DNA from 3 places in the Labrys sp. E2SS-1L genome. Region 1 is predicted to be linked to each of the others. Evidence: riboswitches for the same ligand, from Rfam matches in the RefSeq annotation. Region 1 holds a riboswitch; each other region holds the start of a gene.

Region 1 (7,666 bases):
TCTTCCTCTCTTGCGAGCGTGGTATTTCCAGGGGCGGACGAGGACGTCCGCGCTCCGGGTTACGTCAGCGCGACGTTGACCGAGCTTTCGGCCAGCTCCGCCCCGAAGGCGCGCTGGTAGAACTCGGCCACGAGGCTGCGTTCGAGCTCGTCGCACTTGTTGAGGAAGGTGACGCGGAAGGCAAAGCCGATATCGTGGAAGATATTGGCGTTCTCGGCCCAGGTCAGCACCGTACGCGGCGACATCACGGTGGAGAGATCCCCATTCATGAAGGCGTTGCGGGTGAGATCGGCCACGCGCACCATCTTGTTGACGATGTCGCGGCCGTTCGGGCTCTTCTGATAGTGCTTGGCCTTGGCCAGCACGATGTCGACTTCCTTGTCATGCGGCAGATAGTTCAGCGTGGTCACGATCGACCAGCGGTCCATCTGGCCCTGGTTGATCTGCTGGGTGCCGTGATAGAGGCCGGAAGTGTCGCCCAGGCCCACCGTGTTGGTGGTGGCGAACAGGCGGAAGGCCGGGTGGGGGCGGATCACGCGCTTCTGGTCGAGCAAGGTCAGCTTGCCTGAGATTTCCAGCACGCGCTGGATCACGAACATCACGTCGGGCCGGCCGGCGTCATATTCGTCGAACACCAAAGCGATGTTGTTCTGCAGGGCCCAGGGCAGCATGCCGTCGCGGAACTCGGTGACCTGCTTGCCGTCCTTGAGGACGATGGCGTCCTTGCCGACGAGGTCGATACGCGAGACGTGGCTGTCGAGATTGATGCGCACGCAGGGCCAGTTGAGGCGGGCGGCGACCTGCTCGATATGCGTCGATTTGCCCGTGCCGTGATAGCCCGTGACCATTACGCGGCGATTGTGGGCGAAGCCCGCCAGGATCGCCAGGGTCGTCGGCTTGTCGAAAAGATAATCGGGATCGAGGTCCGGGACGTGGTCGGAGGACTGGGAATAGGCCGGTACTTCGAGATCCGTATCGAAACCAAACAGCTTTTTGGCCGAAACCATGATGTCCGGCAGATTGGCCGGTGTCGTTGCGTCAGTCATTATGCCTTCCTTGGCTGGCGCCAGGGCGGCGCAGCCGACAATCAGTTCCAGCGGGCCGGACGATGCCGGCCCTGGAGTAAAAGCGCACTTTTACTCCAACTCCCTGGTTCGACGCGTCTTTGCGACTTGAAGCTGGTCATTCAAATCACAAAACGCCTTGGCCGAATTTCCCTGTCTCGCCAGGCGGGGCATGGGACGCTCGACGTCGTCTCGACGATCTGGCGGAGATTTCCCGGATTGGACACGCTCCAAGCCCGGAAGCCTCGCCGGTGTTGCGGGCGCTCAGCAGAGCCCGGCGCTACGCAGCGTATTATAGGCCTGGATGATCCCGCGCAATTTATCTTCGCTGGATCGATCCCCGCCATTGGCATCGGGATGGAGACGTTTGACCAGCGTCTTGTAGCGCGCCTTGATTTCCGGGCCGCTGGCCGTTTCCGGCAGATCGAGCGCGTCGAGGGCCTTGCGCTCCAGCAATTTCAGCCGCCGTCTCTCGGGTTCGGGCGTCCCTTGCGGGCGGCGGAAGCCGTGATCCTCGTCGAAGAAACCGAAGCCGTCATGGATCTCGGGGCCGGGTTGCGGCCCTTCGCCGCGCTTCTTGGCCCAGGGATTGACCCCCATCGTCCAGGTCGGGCGATGGCCGGTGGCGGCATCGCGCTGATAGGCGCTCACCGAGTCGTCCGGCAGGCCGGCGAAATAATTGTAGGTCTTGTTGTAGTCGCGCACATGTTCCAGGCAGAAATGCCAGAACTGGCCCTCGCGGTTGCGCCCCTTGGGCGCGCGAAATTCGCCGGCGTTCCGACAACCGGCATGTTCGCATAGCCGTACGCTCGCCGGCTGGACCTCTTCGGCCCTTGGGCGCACCCGGATGCGATCAAACAAGGGCGAGTCCAGATCCATAATGACACACTATGCGAGGGTGAACACAAATGGGCAAGCGCGAGCTTGGACGCAAGAGCGTTTTGTAACTTGAACGAAGCACATCAAATCGCAAAAACGCTTCAGCCAATCCATGGGAATGGCTTGGAACCAGAAAGCGAGAGCAACCAAGCGTTCATAGCTGAGCACGCTTTGCCCTGGGGTTAATCGAGGCGAAATGCCGCTGCAGAATTTGAAATATGGGGTCCGCTGACCCGAAAAAGAAAGAGGCCGCCCAAATGGCGGCCCAAGTCTTAGGGAGGAAACGCCCAAGGAGGGCAGTGGGGGAGCGCAAAGGCGCATCCGCCACGTCCCTAAAGTGATCCTCATCGGTTCATTTCGCAAGTGCGAAATGAAATAAATTTTGAAAACCGGCCTGAAATCGGGCCAGTGTTGTAAAAATGCGACGTTTGACGCGGTTGGCCGGCCCCTTTTCAGCGGCGAGCGGGGGCCTGCAGCAGTTTCTGTGCTGCAATGCCGAAGGCGATCCCCAGCGTTGCCCACAGCACGGCATGGATGCCGAGTGAGGCGATACGGAACTTCCACAACACCGTGGCCGAAAAATCAGCCGGGATGTCGTTGACCGTCGGCAGGATATGCATGGCCACCACCATCACCGCCAGATAGGCTGCCACCCCCACGAGGTTGGCGTTCCAGCGGCCGAGGCTGGCGGCGAGCCGGTTCGCGGTGCCCAGCGCCGCCGCCATCGTCACGAGGGACAGCAGGATCAAGCCGAAATAGAAGGCGGTGCGCAGGCCGATCGTGTCGGGATTGCCGACGGCCGGTGGATTGGCGGGATATTTGATCTGCGGCACCACCATGATGGCGGCGAAGCCGATGACGGCGATCAATCCGGCGGTTGCGCGCGGGCTGAGGCCGCCGATCCGGCCCTGCGCGAAGGCAAAGATCAGGGCGAAGATGCCGCCGAGCGCTGCGCCATAGGCGACCATGCCTGTGACGAGCCCGTAGCTGGCCTGGACCGGCCGGCTGACCGGCTCTTCCTCGTGTTCATGGGCTGCGGTCGTCTGCGCAGCGCCGGGAGCCGGCGCAGCTGTCGGAGCGGGCGCCGGCTCGGATGCGTGGCTTTCCTCGAAAGCGATGGCTGCGTCGACCTGGGGTTCACCGAACACCCAGGCGAAGCCAGACGCAAACAGTCCGGCCAGGATGCCGATCAGCATCCCCCGGATCAAAAGCGATCTAACCATGTCGTGTGTCCAAGCGCCCTAGTGGCAGGGGAAGCCGAGCAGATGGCGAGCGTCATGCACGAATTCGTGGATGTAGACGCCGGGAATCAGCGAGGTCGCGCCCTGTTCGGCGCCGACGAAATAGATGGCGAGCACGGCCAGGAGCACGGTGAAGAGCGCCCAGGGCAGGATCTCGCGGACCGGGATGGCGATCGGCTGCTGGGCGACGGGTGCCAGAGTTGCGGTGGTCATGAAAAGCTCCTTGGGATTACGCGTCCCGTTACGAGTCATGCTGCCTTGGAAGAGGTCTGACTTCCGGATTGACGCCGCAGCGCCGCCGTTCACAGTGGCGCGACCGTGCCGGAATTCCACCGGCTTCCCACCCTTGGCAAAGCTCTTCCATAAGAGCCCAAGTCACGGATATGTCAATATTCCGGAAGCGACTTTATCTTGGGGAAATGCCTTCATGACGCCACGCCTGACCCTGCTGTGCCATGGCGCGACGCCCACACTGCGTGCGGCGGGGTTTCCGCTCGACGAGGCGCTCGACGCAAGGGGGGCACAGGCGGCCCGGGACCTGCAGGGGCGTTTTGCCAAGGCGACCCGCATCCTGAGCAGTCCGGCGCTCAGGGCCCGCCAGACGGCGCAGACCCTCGGCTTCGAACCCGAGATCGACGGGGCACTGCGCGAATGCGACCATGGCCGCTGGGCGGGGCTCGGCCTGGAGGCGGTGGCCGCCGCCGAGCCCGAAGCGCTTGGAGCGTGGCTGACCGATCCGCAGGCCTGCCCGCATGGCGGAGAGAGCATTGCGGCCCTGATCGCGCGGGTCGGCGCCTGGCTCGATGGCGGGCGGTTCGAGGGCTTCACGCTGGCCGTCACCCATGCCTCGGTGTTGCGCGCGGCGATCATTCATGTCCTCGGCAGCGAGCCTCGTTCCTTCTGGCGCATCGAGGCCGCTCCGCTGGCGAGTGCCGATCTCAGGCCTTCTGCCCGCGGCTGGTCGCTGCGGCTGGAGACATAGAGGCGCTCCGGCTGGGCCTTCCAGCAGAGCTGCTTTTCCTTTTTCGTCATTGGCATGTCGCCGGGCCTTTTGTAGACACGCCTCTGGCGGGTTAGTCGCCCAAACAGGATTGATGTCATGCGCGTTGCAATGATCGGTACGGGTTATGTCGGCCTGGTGACGGGGGCGTGCCTCGCCGATTTCGGCCATGTCGTCACGTGCGTCGACAAGGATCCGGCCAAGATCGAGGGCCTGCTGGCCGGCCGCATGCCGATCTACGAGCCGGGCCTGGAGGATCTGGTGGCGCGCAATGTGCGCGAGAAGCGCCTGTCCTTCACCACCGAGCTCGCCCCCGCCGTGCGCGATGCAGCCGTGGTGTTCCTGGCCGTCGGCACGCCCTCGCGCCGTGGCGACGGCCATGCGGACCTGTCCTATGTCTATGGCGCGGTACGCGAGATCGCCGCGGCGGTCGAGGGCTTCACGGTGGTGGTGACCAAGTCGACCGTGCCGGTCGGCACTGGGGACGAGGTCGAGCGGCTGATCCGCGAGGTCCGGCCCGACGCCGATGTCCGCGTGGTGTCGAACCCCGAATTCCTGCGCGAAGGGGCGGCGATCGAGGATTTCAAGCGCCCCGACCGCATCGTGGTCGGCACCGAGGACGAACGGGCCAAGGAGGTGATGGCCGAGGTCTATCGCCCGCTCCATCTCAACCAGGGGCCGCTGCTGTTCACGGCCCGGCGCACCTCCGAACTGATCAAATATGCCGCCAACGCCTTCCTTGCGACCAAGGTCACCTTCATCAACGAAATCGCGGACCTGTGCGAGAAGGCCGGTGCCAACGTGCAGGAGGTGGCGCGCGGCATCGGCCTCGACAACCGCATCGGCTCCAAATTCCTGCATGCCGGGCCGGGCTTCGGCGGCTCGTGCTTTCCCAAGGATACGCTGGCACTGCTGCGCACCGGCCAGGAGCATGGCGTGCCCCTGCGCATCGTGGAGGCGGTGGTCGGGGTCAACGATGCCCGCAAGGCGGCGATGGCACGCCGCGTCATCGCGGCCCTCGACGGCAATATCGCCGGCAAGACGGTGGCCCTGCTCGGCCTTGCCTTCAAGCCGAACACCGACGACATGCGCGACAGCCCCTCGATCCCGATCGTGCTCGCCTTGCAGGACAAGGGAGCCAAGGTCCGTGCCTATGATCCCCAGGCAATGGAGGAGGCCCACAAGGTTCTGAGCGATGTCGACTATCGCTCCAGCGCCTATGACTGCCTCGACGGTGCCGATGTCGCGGTGATCGTCACCGAATGGGACGAGTTCCGGGCGCTCGACCTCGAGCGGGTCAAGAACCTGCTGACGCACCCGGTGATCGTGGACCTGCGCAACATCTACCGGCTCGAAGACATGAAGCGGCACGGCTTCCGCTATGAGAGCATCGGGCGCGAGGGAACGGCGCCCTGAGCGGAAGACGCCCCGCATATTCGTGCGGCCGGGCGCTGGCGCAACTGGTTTGAGAAGACAGCGGGAGGTCCTCGCCTCGTTTGGGGGGAGGGCCAGCATGTCCGGTTCGCACCGACCGGAATGCAGCCACGCGGCTGTCAAGCGCAGGCGCGAGAAATGACAGGCCTGTTGCGGATTTGCATCAAGTCCCAACTCATGGTTGCAGGGCGGCGATCTTGATTGGATCAAAGCGCTAAGAATTATCATACTATAAGGCTCACACGGCGATTCGACCGCGATTCCGGCCGGTGGAGCGCTGAACAGGATCTCCGACCCTGCCCTGGCGGCGCAGGCTGGGAAATCCTGCAAAATTTCCAGACGCCAGCTCCAGTGCCCGCGACAAGGCCATTAGCCATGCGGGCGGCTTGGCTGAGGCGCGTTGCTTGCGAGGATGTTCATGTCGAGGTTGCGTCGCAGAATGGGTCGGCTGGCCGCCGGCGTGCTGGCATTGGCGGCCTTCGAGGGGACGGGTGCCGCGCTCGCCCAGCAAATGCCGGCCATGCCGGTCACGGTAGCCAATCCGGTCAGCCGCAAGATCACCGAATCGGTCGAGTTCACCGGCCGTTTCCAGGCCTGGCCGCAGGTGAACATCACTTCGCGCGTCACCGGCTATCTCGACAAGTCGAGCTTCGTGGAAGGTTCCCTCGTCAAGGAAGGCGACGTGCTGTTTGCGATCGATCCGCGTCCGTTCCAGGCCGCGGTCGACCAGGCGGCTGCCCAAGTGAAGATCACGCAGACCCGAATCGACCTCACCAAGGCCAATCTGGCGCGCGCCGAGGCCCTGAAGAAGACCGGCAACGTCACCGACGCCGCCTATCAGGCCAACCTCCAGGCCTATCAGGAAGCGGCGGCCTCGATCGATTCGGCCAGCGCGGCGCTGGCAACGGCCAAGCTCGACCTCAGCTACGCCACCATCACCGCCCCGATCTCGGGCAGGATCACCCGCCAGCTCGTCTCGCGCGGCAATCTGGTGGTGGCCAACAGTACTTCGCCGCTGGTGTCGATCGTCGCCGTCGATCCGATCTATTTCTACTTCGACCTCGACGAGGCGAGCTACCTTGCCTATCAGCGGGCCTCCAAGCGCAAGATCGATGCCGGCGGTACCGAGCCCGCGTTGAAGGCCGAGATTGGCCTATCGGACGAAAGAAAACTGTCCCATCAGGGTACGCTCGACTATCTCGCGCCGCAGGTCGACGCCCAGACCGGAACCGTGACGGCCCGCGCCAAGGTCGCCAATGCCGACGGCTTCCTGACCCCCGGCCTGTTCGGGCGCATCCGCATCACCATCGGCGAGCCCTATGAGGCGCTGGTCGTGCCGGATGTGGCGGTGGGCCAGTCCTCGCAGGGGCGCTATGTCATCGTGGTCGGCGCCGACAAGATCGCCAATATCCGCCCGGTGGAACTGGGGCCGAAATTCGGCTCGTTCCGCGTGATCAAGTCCGGCCTCAAGCCCGAGGACCAGGTGCTGATCAACGGCCAGATGCGTGCCCGGCCGGGTGGCGAGGTCGTGCCGCAACCCACCAAGCTGGACGTGCCTGAGACGCTCGTTCCCGACCAGACCTGATCGGGAGCGCAGTCCATGAAATTCGGCCATTTCTTCGTCGACCGCCCGATCTTTGCCGCCGTCGTCTCGATCGTCACGGTGGTGATCGGGCTGGTCTCCTATGTCGGCCTGCCGATCGCGCAGTTCCCGCAGATCGCCCCGCCGACGGTGGTGATCAACGCCACCTATCCCGGCGCCAACGCGCAGACCATCGCCGAGACGGTGGCGGCGCCGCTGGAGCAGTCGATCAACGGCGTGGAAGGGATGATCTACCAGACGTCCCAGGCCACCAATGACGGCTCGCTGCAGATCACCGTCACCTTCGCCACCGGCACCGATCTCGACATCGCCCAGGTGCAGGTGCAGAACCGCGTCTCCTCGGCCGAGCCGCGGCTGCCGGCCGAAGTGCGGGCTCTGGGCATCACGGTCAACAAATCGTCTTCCGACTTCCTCCTGATCGTCACGCTCTATTCGCCGGATAATT
Region 2 (7,133 bases), 2.2 Mb from region 1:
TCCCAGCGGAAGGCGCGTTCGTCGATCTTGCCGGTAGTCGGAGCAGCGGCATAGTTGCCAGGCGAGAGCTGGCGCTCCAGCGTGCCTTGATCCGCATCGAGCGCCTGCAACAGGTTCGGTGCGATGGTGAGACGGTCGCAACCGGCCAGTGCCTCGATCTCGCCGGTGGAGCGGAACGAAGCGCCCATCACGACCGTCTTGACGCCGCGGGACTTGTAATCGGCATAGATACCGCGAACCGACAGCACGCCCGGATCCTCTTCCGGGGTGAAGGTGCGGCCGTCATTCTTCACGTGCCAGTCGAGGATGCGGCCGACGAAGGGCGAGATCAGGAACACGCCGGCATCGCCGCAAGCCACAGCTTGCGCCTTTGAGAACAGCAGGGTCAGGTTGCAGTCGATGCCTTCCTTCTGCAGCACTTCGGCGGCACGGATGCCTTCCCAGGTCGAGGCGATCTTGATCAGAATGCGGTCGCGCTCGATGCCGCGCGACTTGTAGTCGGCGATGATGGCATGCGCCTTGGCAATGGTCGCCTGCGTATCGAAGGAGAGGTCGGCGTCGACTTCGGTCGAAACGCGCCCGGGAACGAGCTTGGTGAGTTCCGCACCGAAGGAAACGGCGAGGCGATCGGCGATGGCTGCGACGACGCCGTCCTTGCCGCCACCCTGCTTGCTGCCCCAGCTCACGGCTTCCGCGATCAAATGGTCATAGGCCGGCATTTCGGCTGCCTTGAGCAGCAGGCTCGGATTGGTGGTGCAGTCCACCGGCTTGAGCGCCTTGATCGAGTCGATATCGCCGGTATCGGCGACCACGACCGTCATGGCACGCAATTGTTCGAGTTTCGAAGCCATATGTTACGTCCTTGTTCACAGAGCTTGTTAGCGTCCCGTCACGGACCATAGACCCCAGCCCCGGCGGCGTCATCAGTTATCATGCCTGTTTTTCTGCCTCGCCGTCGGAGCGGGCAAGAGAGCACGGTGCGGCAGACATTTGCCGCCTCGAACATGCCTCGGATGATCCTCCAGGCTGCTTATCAAGATATGGCTCCGTTGCCGGGAGATACAAGGCGACTGCGGTACGCGGATCACTTGCGGCAGCAGATGATGAAACGCTGGTAGAGATAGGTGCGCAGCCGGTTGCGCAGATTCGCTCGGCGCCTCTGGGCGGCGGCGATCGGCCGATGCGAGGAGACGACGACATCCCTGAAACCGGCCTGCTCCAGGAGCGGCAGGAGATCGGTGCTCCGCAGTCCCCGGCCAAAAGGCAGCCGCTCCATGATGCGGGCATGGCGTTCGCCCATCGCGCCATCATAGTAGGGATCGGCGCCACCGAGGCGATCGATCAGGGCGATGAGCCTGGACGCCATGCGTCCGGTCCTGGTCGGTCTCGCCCAATCCCCGTCGAAGAACAGCAATCTGCCGCCCGGCTTCAGCACGCGATGCCAATCGGCGAAGGCCTTCTGCGGCTCGGTCAGCGTCCAGACCAGATGCCGGCAGACGACGGCATCATAGGCGCCTTCCGGTTCCATGGTGTTTTCGGCATCGCCGAGCCGGAAGCGCAGGCGCTGTCGCCCGGCATGCTTGCGCCGGGCGACAGCCAGCATCGCCTCGGAAAAATCCAGGGCCGTGACCTCGTGGCCGAGCGCCAGCAGCAGCTTGGTGATCTCGCCCGTGCCGCAGGCGAGGTCGAGAACCCGGCGCGGATCGCTGCCGAGATGATCGCGGATCGCCGCAGCCCAGGCCTCGAATTCCGGACCTTCGGGAATGTGATGCCCGAAGGCGCGGTCGAAGGTTTCCGACCGCCCCGACCAGTAATCGCGGATCTCTTCCTTGAGATCGTAATTCGCGGTGCCGGTGCTGGTCATCTGACGGTTCTCTCCATCTGTTGGCGGATGCGGGTCATGACGCCGCCGCGATCCAGCCCGCCCGCGGTGCAGGAAGATCCGGATGCCGATAGCGAATGAAGCAGCCTCCCGCGCCGTCGCGAACGATTTCGGCGGCGACACCGAAGACCGACTGGATGCGCGCCGCCGTCAGCACCTCGGACGGAGGACCGATCGCCTCGATCCGTCCCGCCTGCATCAGGGCAATGCGGTCGCAGAACATCGCCGCGTGGTTGAGGTCATGCAGGGCCGCCACCACGGTGAGGTTCTGACGGTGCACCAGATGCAAAAGGCCGATCTGGTGGCCGATATCGAGATGATTGGTGGGCTCGTCGAGAAGCAGGATCTCCGGCTGCTGCGCCAGGGCACGAGCGATGTGGAGGCGCTGGCGTTCCCCACCGGAGAGCGTGTGCCACAGGCGACCGGCAAGGGCGGTCATCGCCACCTCCTCGAGCGCGAGGTCGACGATAGCATCGTCCTGGTTCGACCAGGGCGTGAAGGCCCCCAGATGCGGTGTTCGCCCAAGCTCCACGGCCTGGCGGGCGGTAATGCGCTCGGCCGTCTCGGCCTGCTGTTCGACCAGGGCGATGCGGCGTGCGACTTCGCGGCGGGCGAGGCCATGGAGCGGCTGGCCCGAGAGAAGCACCTGCCCCCCCTGCGGACGGCGAATGCCGGCCAGCAGGGACATCAGGCTGGTCTTGCCCGAACCGTTCGGGCCGATGATGCCGAGCAACTCGCCCGGACGGACCTCCAGCGATACTCCGTGCAGGATCGAGACCCCACCAGCCGACCAGGACAGATCGTGGGCCGACAGGCTCATGCCGTCGCCTTTCTTTGGCTGAGGATGAGAGCGAAAGCCGGCGCACCGACCAGAGCCGTGATCACGCCGATCGGCAGAACCTGGCCGGGGATGATGATGCGGGACAGAATGTCGGCGATGATCATGAAGACGGCGCCGATCAAGGCGCTGGCCGGCAGCAGGCGCCCATGGCGCACGCCCACAACCATCCGCGCCGCATGGGGGATCACCAGCCCGACGAAGCCGATCGATCCGACGATACTGACCATCACGGCCGTCATCATCGCCGCAACACCGACGAGCACGACATAGGCGCGCCGGACGGAGATGCCGAGGGACGCCGCCGATTCCGTGCCGAAGGTGAAGGCATCGAGCGCGCGGGCATGCCACAGGCAGACCAGCAGCCCTACAGCCGTGACCGGCAGCGCCAGCCAGACGTCGGGCCAGCGTACACCCGAGAGATTGCCCAGCAACCAGAACATGATGCCGCGCGCCTGTTCGGCATTGGCCGCCTTGGTAACGATGAAGGAGGTCAGGGCATTGAAGAGCTGGGATCCGGCGACCCCGGCCAGGATCACCGCGCCGGTGCCGCGGCCCGAGCGCATCGCCAGCAAGGCGACGAAGCCGAAGGCCGTCAGCGCACCGAGAAAGGCGCCGGCGGGCAGGCTCAGGACCCCTGCCCCGAGGCCGAGGATGACGACCCCGACCGCTCCCGTCGATGCCCCAGCCGAGATGCCGAGGACATAGGGATCGGCCAGGACGTTGCGCAGCAGCGACTGCAGCACGACGCCCGACAACGCCAGGGCCGCGCCGCAGCAGGCCGCGACGACCGCGCGGCTCAGCCGGTAGTTCCACACGATGCCTTCATCGATGCGATCCAGACCATAGCCGGCGCCCCACAGGCGGTTGGCAGCCGTCTTGGCGACGACGTCCATCGGAATGGCCGTCTCGCCAATGGCGGCGCCCAGCCAGAGGGCCAGCACGAGCACCGCCAGCGCCAGCATCCCGATCGCCAGCAATCGTGTGACGGGGCGATTCATCTCAGCGCTTCAGGCCGAAACGCTGGATGGCATCGGCGAGCATCTCGATGCCCTCGACGACGCGCACGCTCGGCTGCATCGCCTGCACGTCCATCTCCACGACATGGCCCTGCTTGACCGCCGGCATCAGGCTTGCCACCGGATCGGTCTTGAGAAAGTTGAGCTTCACGGCGATGTCGTCGGCCGGATAGCGGCGACGATCCATCCGGCCGGCGACGATGATGGTCGGATCGGCCTTGGCGATGGTCTCCCAGCCGACGCTCGGCCACTCCTCCTCGCTCTCCACGACGTTCCGCACACCCAACGCGGACATGATATAGCCCGGCACGCTGTTCTTGCCGGCCATATAGGGATCGACGTCGACCTTGGCGCTCGAGAACCAGAAGGCGGCGGAGACCTTGCCATCGCCGGCCGCGATCTTGAGGCGGGCGGCTTCCTCACGCGCTTTCAGCTCGGCGACGACTTTCGCCCCGCGCTCCTGCACGTCGAAGATCTCGGCAAGCTCGGTGATCTCCCGATAGACCAGATCCATGGTGAAGAGGGTGCCGCGCGTGCCGTCGCCGCCGCTGGAATTGTCCTTGCCGACGCAATCGGCGGGCGAAACATAGGTCGGGATGCCAAGTTCCTCGAACTGCTCGGGCTTGCCGACAATACCGCTAGGCCCGACATGCCATTGGAACTGCGCCGTCACAAGATCCGGCTTCCTGGCGATCACGCTTTCGAAGCTCGGATCATTGTCGGCCAGACGCGGAATTTTGGCATTGGCCGCTTCATAGCCGGGCAATACAGGGCCGAACCACACCGCCGTGCCGACGACCTTGTCGGCCAGGCCGAGGAGATAGAGAACCTCCGTGCTGCTCTGGCCGACGGAAACGGTGCGCTGCGGCGCATGCTCGAAGGTGACGGTGCGGCCGCAATTGGTGAGCTTGAGGGGATATTTCGTTGCCTGCGCAGCCGCCGGATCGATACCCAGCGCCAAGCCAAAGCTGGCCGCAAGCATGACGGCGAAGCTGGACCAGCGGGCCTTGCTCGTTGAAAGGATCATGACGTTCTCTCGTTTCGCGATAAGGGAAGCAGCGGTCTTCAGCATCAGCCGAATACCGTGAGGTTTCCTCAGGCCAGGCTGTGGCAAAGGACGTGAGCGTGCGAAGCGGAGGGAACAGGCGGGCAAGCGCCCGAAACGTCGGGAAGAAACGTCACATTGTCTCCTGTTCCGGGCATCCCCGCCCGTGACATGGGATTGATCGAGATGACGGCAGGTTTCCTGGCTCGCGGATAAAGGCCTTGCATCTGCCTTCCCATGGGAGACCCACAGTGGCATGGCGCCTTTCGCGCCACGGGGATACTTGGCAATCCGCCTACAGTTGCGGGGGCAGCCACGGCATGGGCTTTTAGAAAGCCGAACCGTGTTCCCTATTACTCCCGACGGACTTGCATCCGACGGGAACCGTCACCGCACAGTTATCGGGGCGTCACGACCGCGGTCAAGCGAATATGCAAAGCGAACGGCCCCTGATGCCGTGCCCTGCCTTCCCGCGTCAGGCCCGACAAGCCAGGAAGCCCTGTTCGATCACGTCCTTCGGCAGGTTGCGCCCGATGAAGACCAGGCGGCTTCGACGCTCCTCCTCGGGCTTCCAGGCACGCTGATGATCGCCTTCGAGCAGCATGTGCACGCCCTGCACGACGAAGCGCTGCGGATCGCCATCGAAGGCGACGATGCCCTTCAGGCGCAGCATGTCCGTGCCGAACTGTTGCACGATCATGTTGAGCCAGGGCATGAATTTGCCGGGATCGAGCGGCTCCTGGGACACGAGAGCGAAGCTGCCGACATGATCGTCATGGTCGTGGTCATGGAAACCCTCGAGGAAATCAGGCTCGGCTTCGAGGATACGGTCGAGGTCGAACGCGCCGCGGCCGAGCACCTTGTCGAGCGCGATGTCGCAACGCCGGGTCTCGTGGAGAGTGGCGGTGGGATTGATGCGACGGATCCGCTTCACCACCCGATCGAGTTCCTCTGCCGTGACCAGATCGATCTTGTTGAGGAGGATCGTGTCGGCGAAGGCAAGCTGCTCCTGCGCCTCATGCGCCGTCTCGATCTCGCCGAGCAAATGCCGGGCGTCGACCACGGTGACGATGGAGTCGAGCTGGGTCTTGGCGCGCACATCGTCATCGACGAAGAACGTCTGGGCAACCGGTGCGGGATCGGCCAGCCCGGTCGTCTCGATCAGGATGGCATCGAAGCGGTCGCGCCGACGCATCAGGCCCTCGATGATGCGAATGAGGTCGCCGCGCACCGTGCAGCAGATACAGCCATTGTTCATCTCGAAGATTTCCTCGTCGGTATCCACGACAAGGTCATTGTCGATGCCGACTTCGCCGAACTCATTGACGATGACCGCATATTTCCTGCCGTGGCTCTCGGTCAGGATACGGTTGAGAAGCGTGGTCTTGCCTGCCCCGAGATAGCCGGTGAGGACGGTGACGGGTGTCTGCGGCGCGGGCTGCATGATGTCGGAATTCCTTGATCCGTTGCGGATGCCCCGCAGCATGTCGCTGCCGGGAGGCCTCATTGAATTTTGATTTATATGAAACGTTATAACATAACTATCGCAATCGCAAGCGAGCTCTCACCATCGTCACCCCAGCAATCGCCACGCAGGTGGGCAGAGGCTTGCTGGCATTCTCGACCGTGATCATTCCACCGGATTTGTCTGCCAGCAGAGGAAATCCATGCGGGAAATTTTCGAATCACGGCCCTTGTCGGGTAAGCCTCACGCTTCACCCTGCAATGGAATCAGGCACCAAGGTGCATCCTGCCGGCATGACCCTCTCCTCTCCGCGAGATCCACTCGCCATCCTCAATAGCGTGTTCGGCTACGCCGCCTTTCGCGGCCAGCAGGAGGCGGTGGTGCGCCATGTCACCGGAGGGGGCGATGCGGTGGTGCTGTTCCCGACGGGAGCCGGCAAGTCGCTGTGCTACCAGATCCCGGCTCTGTGCCGGCGCGGCGTCGGCATCGTGGTCTCGCCGCTGATCGCGCTGATGCGCGACCAGGTCGAGGCACTCAAGCAGGCCGGCGTGCGGGCGGCGGCGCTCAACTCCTCCCTGTCGCGCGAGGAGGCCTATAAGGTCCGTCGTTCCCTGATGGACGGCAAGCTCGACCTCCTCTATGTCGCGCCCGAGCGCGTGGCGACGCAAGGTTTCCAGGCCCTGATCGCCGATGCCGACATCGCGCTCTTCGCCATCGACGAGGCCCATTGCGTCAGCCAGTGGGGCCACGACTTTCGGCCCGAATATCGCGAGCTAGGCGGCCTCGCCGCGTCCTTCCCCGGCGTGCCGCGCATCGCCCTCACCGCCACGGCCGATCCGGTCACCCGTGCCGACATCATCGAGCGGCTCGGTCTCAACCAGGCC
Region 3 (7,133 bases), 2.7 Mb from region 1:
GCAGCCACGGCGGCCATGGCGGCGGTGTCCCCGCCCTCGAGATGACCAAATGGTTCGACACCAACTATCACTACATGGTCCCCGAATTCCGTCGCGGCCAGGCCTTCGAACTGGCCTCGGCCAAGCCCATCGACGAATTCAGGGAGGCCGCAGCGCTCGGCTTCCATACCCATCCCGTGCTGATCGGGCCGGTGACCTATCTGCTGCTCGGCAAGAGCAAGGATACGGATCTCGATCCTCTCGCCCTTTTGCCAGGGCTCCTGCCCGTCTATGCCGAGATCCTGCGCAGGCTTGCCGCTGAGGGCGCGGACTGGGTGCAGTTCGACGAGCCCTGCCTGGTACTCGATCTCGACGAAAGGACGCGAAAGGCGCTGCGCCACGCCTATGACGTTCTCACCGGCGCCGTCTCCGATCTGAAGATCATGGTCGCGACCTATTTCGGCGGCCTCGGCGACAATCTCGAACTGGCACTCGGCCTGCCCAGCGCAGGCCTGCATCTCGATCTCGTCAGGGCGCCCGCGCAGTTGCGACAGGCGGTCGAACGGGCACCGGCGGACAAGGTGCTGTCGCTGGGCGTGATCGACGGGCGCAATGTCTGGCGGAGCGACCTGACCGCCCTGCTGGATCGCATCGAGCCGGAGGTCGCGGCCCTCGGCACCCACCGCGTCGTCCTCGCCCCGAGCTGTTCCCTGCTCCACGTTCCCTACGATATCGAGGCCGAGAGCGCGTTCGATCCCGAACTCCGCAGCTGGCTGGCCTTCGCCGTCCAGAAGATCGGCGAGCTGAAAACCTTGTCGACAGCCCTGGTCGACGGGCGGCGGGCCGTCGCTGATGAGCTCGCCCAATCGGACGCAGCAGCTGCGGCCCGCCGCGTATCCGCCCGTATACACGATACTGGCGTCGCCGCCCGAATGGCCGAGCTCACACCGGCCATGGGCGAGCGGCAACATCCCTATCCGCTGCGTCGCCGGGCCCAGGAGTGGCTCGGTCTGCCGCCCTTCCCCACCACGACCATCGGCTCCTTCCCGCAGACCGGCGCCGTGCGCAAAGCGCGCGCCGACCATGCCAAGGGCCTGATCGGCGATGCCGATTATTACGACTTCCTGCGCGAGGAGACCAGGCAGGCAATCGCCTGGCAGGAGAAGATCGGCCTCGACGTGCTGGTGCATGGCGAATTCGAACGCAACGACATGGTGCAGTATTTCGGCGAGCAACTGGCCGGCTACGCCTTCACCAAGCATGGCTGGGTCCAGAGCTATGGCTCGCGCTGCGTGCGCCCGCCAATCATCTATGGCGATGTCTCACGTCCTCAGGCCATGACGGTGGAATGGGCACGCTTTGCGCAATCCCTGACCAAGCGCCCGGTCAAGGGCATGCTGACCGGACCGGTCACCATGCTGCAATGGTCCTTCGTGCGGGACGACCTCGAGCGCGAGCAGGTCTGCCGGCAGATCGCCCTCGCCTTGCGCGACGAGGTCGGTGATCTGGAACGGGCCGGTATCCGCATCATCCAGATCGACGAGCCGGCCATTCGCGAAGGCCTGCCGCTCCGGCACGCCGAAAAGGAGGCCTATCTCGCCTGGGCCGTCGCCTGTTTCCGTCTCGCCGCCTCGGGGGTCGACGATGCCACGCAGATCCATACCCATATGTGCTATTCGGAATTCAACGACATCATCCATGCCATTGGCGGCCTGGACGCGGACGTGATCTCGATCGAGACTGCCCGGTCCAGAATGGAGCTGCTCGATGCGTTCCGAGCCTATCGCTACCCCAACGAGATCGGGCCCGGCGTCTACGACATCCACTCGCCCCGCTGCCCCACCGTGGCTGAAATGCGCGACCTTCTCGCCAGGGCGCAGGAGCGGATCGCCGGCGACCAGCTCTGGGTCAACCCCGATTGCGGCCTGAAAACCCGTGGCTGGGACGAAGTCCGCCCCGCCCTCGTCAACATGGTTGTTGCCGCCCGTCAACTTCGTGAGGCGACCACTCCGGCGCGGGCGGCGACATCCGCCTGAAAAAGTATGCCGGGGCATGAATTTTGTGCCCCGGCATCCTCTGTCCCCATTGAACAAAAGGGCGATACACACCATCTATTGACACATAGACAGCAAAGCATACTAGATACGGTATTCACAGGTCGCCGGATTCGCCTCCGGCGCTAAGAGGGAATCCGGTAGGCCTTAGGGCAAAGCCGGGGCTGCCCCCGCAACTGTAAGCGGAGAGCGGCTGTCGATTGGCCACTGGCCGAGAGGTGGGTTTACCCCGCCCTCCCCGGGAAGGCAGGCAGTCCGCAACGACCCGCGAGCCAGGAGACCTGCCTGTGGATGCGTATCGTTTCCTCGGGCGGGGTGCCCCGACGGATCGCCTTGCTCGCGGCGCATCATCCTGCGTCGGCGCGGAATGCGCTCCTCGGCCCAAGCCTCCAACATATTGGGGTTTGCCGAATGTCTCTTGATCTCGAAACTGCCACGACCACAAAGACGCCTTTTCCGGTTGCCGGCGCCGACAGGGCGAAGCCGGCCTCGGAGCCCGGCTACCAGGTCATTCGCCGCAATGGCAGCGTCACGCCTTTCGATGCCTCGAAGATCACGGTGGCCGTGACCAAGGCCTTTCTCGCCGTCGAGGGCCATTCGGCCGCCGCCTCGCGCCGGGTACATGACATCGTCGCCGACCTCACCGCCCAGATCGTCGCCGGCCTGACCCGCCGTGCCGACACGGGCCGTACCTTCCATATCGAGGAAATCCAGGACCGGGTGGAGCTCGCCTTGATGCGCGGCGAGCACCACAAGGTGGCGCGCGCCTATGTGCTCTATCGCGAACAGCACGCCCAGGAACGAGCCCTGGAGCGCGCCGCCAAGGCGGAGGCACAGGCCGGCACTACCCCTGCTTTGCGCATGAAGACGGCGGAGGGCACGCTGCTGCCGCTCGACCACGCGCGCCTCGCCGCCCTGGTGCGCGAAGCCTGCGCGGGCCTTGCCGACACCGATGCCGAGACGGTGCTGAACGAGACGCAGCGCAACCTCTATGACGGCATCAGCCAGGACGAACTGGCGCTGGCGCCGATTCTCGCCGCCCGCACCCTGATCGAGACCGAACCCGATTATGCCAAGGTCAGCGCCCGGCTGCTCAACGACAAGCTGCGCCGCGAAGCCCTCACCTTCGTCGCGGGCCGTCCCGAACAGGCGACGCAGGCCGAGATGGCGAGCCGCTACGCCGAATATTTCCACGACTATATCCGCGTCGGCATCGCCAACGAACTGCTCGATCCGGAACTCGGTCGCTTCGACCTCGCTCGCCTTGCAGCCTCCCTCAAGCCCGAGCGCGACTTGCAGTTCGATTATCTCGGCCTGCAGACGCTCTATGACCGCTATTTCCTGCATGTGCGCGGCACGCGTTTCGAGCTGCCACAGGCCTTCTTCATGCGCGTGGCCATGGGCCTGGCCCTACGCGAAATCGACCGGGAAGCCCGCGCCATCGAGTTTTACGATCTTCTGTCCTCCTTCGACTTCATGGCCTCGACGCCCACCCTGTTCAATTCCGGAACGCTGCGCGCCCAGCTCTCCTCCTGCTTCCTGACCACCGTGTCCGACGACCTCGAAGGCATCTTCAAGGCGGTGAAGGACAACGCGCTGCTCGCCAAATATTCCGGTGGCCTCGGCAATGACTGGAGCAATGTGCGTGGGCTCGGCGCCCATATCAAAGGCACCAATGGCGAAAGCCAGGGCGTGGTGCCCTTCCTCAAGGTCGCCAACGATACCGCCATCGCCGTCAACCAGGGCGGCAAGCGCAAGGGCGCGGTCTGCGCCTATCTGGAGACCTGGCATGTCGACATCGAGGAATTCCTCGATCTGCGCAAGAACACGGGTGACGACCGCCGCCGCACCCACGACATGAACACCGCCAACTGGGTGCCGGATCTGTTCATGGAACGTGTGGAGCAGGATGGCCCCTGGACCCTGTTCTCACCGGACGAAACGCCGGATCTGCACGATCTCTACGGCCCCGCCTTCAAGGCCGCCTATGAGGCGCATGAGGCACGCGCCGCGCGCGGCGAGCTGAAGGTCTCCAGGCAGGTCCGTGCCCAGGATCTATGGCGCAAGATGCTGACCATGCTGTTCGAGACCGGGCATCCCTGGATCACCTTCAAGGATCCCTGCAATATCCGCTCGCCCCAGCGTCACGTCGGCGTGGTGCACTCCTCGAACCTGTGCACCGAGATCACGCTGAACACCTCCCATGACGAGGTGGCCGTGTGCAATCTCGGCTCGGTGAACCTTGCTGCCCATGTCGATGCCAGCGGCCTGATGTTCGACAAGCTCAGGGCGACGGTGACGACGGCGATGCGCATGCTCGACAACGTCATCGACATCAATTTCTACACCATTCCCGAGGCACGGCGCTCCAACCTCAGGCACCGGCCCGTCGGCTTGGGCATCATGGGCTTCCAGGATGCGCTGCAGACCTTGCGCCTGCCCTACGCCTCCGACGACGCCGTGCGCTTCGCCGACGAGAGCATGGAAGCCGTATCCTTCCACGCCATCTCGGCCTCGACAGACCTGGCGGCCGAGCGTGGTCGCTATCCCAGCTTCGAGGGATCGCTGTGGTCGCAAGGCATTCTGCCGATCGACTCGGTCGGCCTGCTCGCCGAGGCGCGCGAGGGCGCCAGCTTCGACGTGAGCTCGACCCTGGCCTGGGACATGTTGCGCCAGCGCGTGAAGACGGTCGGCATGCGCAATTCCAACACCATGGCGATCGCGCCGACGGCGACGATCTCCAACATCTGCGGCGTCTCGCAATCGATCGAGCCGGCCTATCAGAACCTCTTCGTCAAATCGAACATGTCGGGGGATTTCACGGTGGTGACCTCGGCCCTGGTCCGCGATCTCAAGACGCGCGGCCTGTGGGACGAGGTCATGATTTCCGATCTCAAATATTTCGATGGCTCGCTCGGACAGATCGATCGCATCCCCGAGGATCTGAAGGCTCTCTATGCCACCGCTTTCGAGATCGACACGGCCTGGCTGATCGAAGCCGCGGCGCGCCGGCAGAAATGGATCGACCAGGCCCAGTCGCTCAACCTCTACATCGCCAACCCCTCCGGCAAGAAGCTCGACACGCTCTACCGCCTGGCCTGGAAGCGTGGTCTGAAGACGACCTATTACCTGCGCTCGCGCTCGGCCACCCATGTCGAGAAATCGACGCTGAAGGGCACCGACGGCAAGCTCAATGCCGTCTCCGCCACGGTGCCGCAGGCGGCCGCGCCGATCCTGATCGAGGCTCAGCCGGACCTGGCTGCATCGGAAGCCTGGGGCAAGGCCTGCTCCATCCACGATCCCGATTGCGAGGCGTGCCAGTGAGCCGAGAACAGGGTGGAATGCGCTCCAAGAGTTCGTCCGCCAATAAGTGCCTCGAATTGGCTCGACCTTTGTCATTGCCGGGCTTGACCCGGCAATCCAGTTCCCTCCTCCGGACGACGAAGTGCGGTTCCTGGATGCCCGGGTCAAGCCCGGGCATGACAAAGGTGCCGCTTCAGTTACTTCCGGACAATGTCTCCGATGAGAAGAAAACGATGACGATGCTCGACTGGTCCGAACCCGTTTCGCCCGCAAGCCAGCTTCCCCTGCCGCAGAGCATGGCGGATGCAACCGGCCTTGGCGCCATCGACCGCAAGGGCGGCCGCGTCACGGTCGACGAGAAGCGCATGATCAATGCCCGCGCCGACGTGAACCAGCTCCTGCCGCTCAAATACAAATGGGCCTGGGAGAAATATCTCGCCGGCTGCAACAATCACTGGATGCCGACCGAGGTCTCGATGCAGGCCGACATCGCGCTGTGGAAGTCGCGTGACGGCCTGACCGAGGACGAGCGGCGCATGCTCAAGCGCAATCTCGGTTTCTTCGCCGCCTCCGAGAGCCTGGTCGCCAACAATATCGTGCTGGCGATCTACCGCCACCTCACCAATCCCGAATGCCGGCAATATCTGCTGCGCCAGGCTTTCGAGGAGGCCGTGCACACCCATACCTTCCAATACATCGTCGAGAGCCTCGGGCTCGACGAGGGCGAACTCTTCAACATGTATCGCGAGGTTCCCTCGATCACCGACAAGGCCGCCTGGGCCCTCAAGCACACCCAGCATCTCGACGATCCCGATTTCAAGACCGGCACGCCGGATGCCGACCAGGCCTTCCTGCGCGACCTCGTCGCCTTCTATGTGATCTTCGAGGGCATGTGGTTCTATACCGGCTTTGCCCAGATCCTCTCGCTCGGCCGGCGCAACAAGATGGTGGGGATCGCCGAGCAGTATCAGTACATCCTGCGCGACGAGAGCATCCATCTCAATTTCGGCATCGACGTGATCAACCAGATCAGACATGAGAACCCGCATCTGTGGACGCTGACCTTCCAGGCCGATCTGCAGCGGATGATCCGCGAGGCCGCCGAGCTGGAAGCCGCCTATGGCCGGGATACCATGCCGCGCGGCTTTCTCGGCCTCAACGCGGTGTCGTGCGAACAATATATGCGTTTCATCGCCAACAGGCGCTGCGCCCAGCTCGGCCTCATGCCGGTATTTCCTGATGTCGAGAACCCCTTCCCCTGGATGAGCGAGGCGATGGACCTGAAGAAGGAGAAGAACTTCTTCGAGACGCGCGTCATCGAATATCAGAACGGCGGTGCGCTGAGCTGGGATTGATGGCGGGCATTCAAGGAGCAGGCCATTGGGCAGGAATTGCATTCCCTTGTCGTCGGGCGCGCGCTGCCCCTCACCTTACCTCTCCCCGTAAGAACGGGGCGAGGGGGCGCACGCGTAGCGAATAGTCTTCAAAACTCTCATCTCGCTCTGCCGGTGGGCGAGATGACGGGTTTTCGGCATTAAACTCGACGCCGGAGTCTCCTCGCCCCGTTCTTACGGGGAGAGGTAAGGTGAGGGGCAGCGCTACCGAGAATAATTTCATTCGCGCTTAAGCACCGCGCAAATACCTCGAAAAGAGCGTGATTGGTTGCTTTGTCGTTCCCCGCCGCGCGGGGGATGATGGACATTCGGTGTCCCCTTCCCGACCTGCCTCTCCAAGCCCTCGACAACAATGTCCTGAACACACCATCATCCGTCGCATCGTCTCTAGTCGGCGCGCCGA

Evidence for each region. A riboswitch is a leader RNA that binds a small molecule or an ion and turns the genes downstream of it on or off. The one in region 1 is predicted to bind cobalamin.
Region 2: it holds a riboswitch for cobalamin, as region 1 does, so the genes downstream of both, ACIGJE_RS12010 (ABC transporter substrate-binding protein) here and ACIGJE_RS01745 (CbtB domain-containing protein) in region 1, are expected to answer to the same signal.
Region 3: it holds a riboswitch for cobalamin, as region 1 does, so the genes downstream of both, ACIGJE_RS14270 (ribonucleoside-diphosphate reductase subunit alpha) here and ACIGJE_RS01745 (CbtB domain-containing protein) in region 1, are expected to answer to the same signal.

Annotation. Positions count from the first base shown of each region.
Region 1 is NZ_CP172712.1:386,040-393,705, reverse strand. It holds gene cobS (cobaltochelatase subunit CobS) at 60-1,046, opposite strand; gene ACIGJE_RS01755 (J domain-containing protein) at 1,329-1,925, opposite strand; gene ACIGJE_RS01750 (CbtA family protein) at 2,396-3,166, opposite strand; gene ACIGJE_RS01745 (CbtB domain-containing protein) at 3,185-3,397, opposite strand; cobalamin riboswitch at 3,428-3,574, opposite strand; gene ACIGJE_RS01740 (histidine phosphatase family protein) at 3,612-4,166, shown strand; gene ACIGJE_RS01735 (UDP-glucose dehydrogenase family protein) at 4,284-5,600, shown strand; gene ACIGJE_RS01730 (efflux RND transporter periplasmic adaptor subunit) at 6,037-7,203, shown strand; gene ACIGJE_RS01725 (efflux RND transporter permease subunit) at 7,219-7,666, shown strand, end outside.
Region 2 is NZ_CP172712.1:2,604,090-2,611,222, reverse strand. It holds gene tal (transaldolase) at 1-851, opposite strand, end outside; gene ACIGJE_RS12025 (class I SAM-dependent methyltransferase) at 1,085-1,864, opposite strand; gene ACIGJE_RS12020 (ABC transporter ATP-binding protein) at 1,899-2,702, opposite strand; gene ACIGJE_RS12015 (FecCD family ABC transporter permease) at 2,699-3,721, opposite strand; gene ACIGJE_RS12010 (ABC transporter substrate-binding protein) at 3,723-4,766, opposite strand; cobalamin riboswitch at 4,959-5,188, opposite strand; gene ACIGJE_RS12005 (CobW family GTP-binding protein) at 5,260-6,228, opposite strand; gene recQ (DNA helicase RecQ) at 6,510-7,133, shown strand, end outside.
Region 3 is NZ_CP172712.1:3,091,337-3,098,469, reverse strand. It holds gene metE (5-methyltetrahydropteroyltriglutamate--homocysteine S-methyltransferase) at 1-2,015, shown strand, start outside; cobalamin riboswitch at 2,118-2,336, shown strand; gene ACIGJE_RS14270 (ribonucleoside-diphosphate reductase subunit alpha) at 2,445-5,357, shown strand; gene ACIGJE_RS14265 (ribonucleotide-diphosphate reductase subunit beta) at 5,576-6,691, shown strand.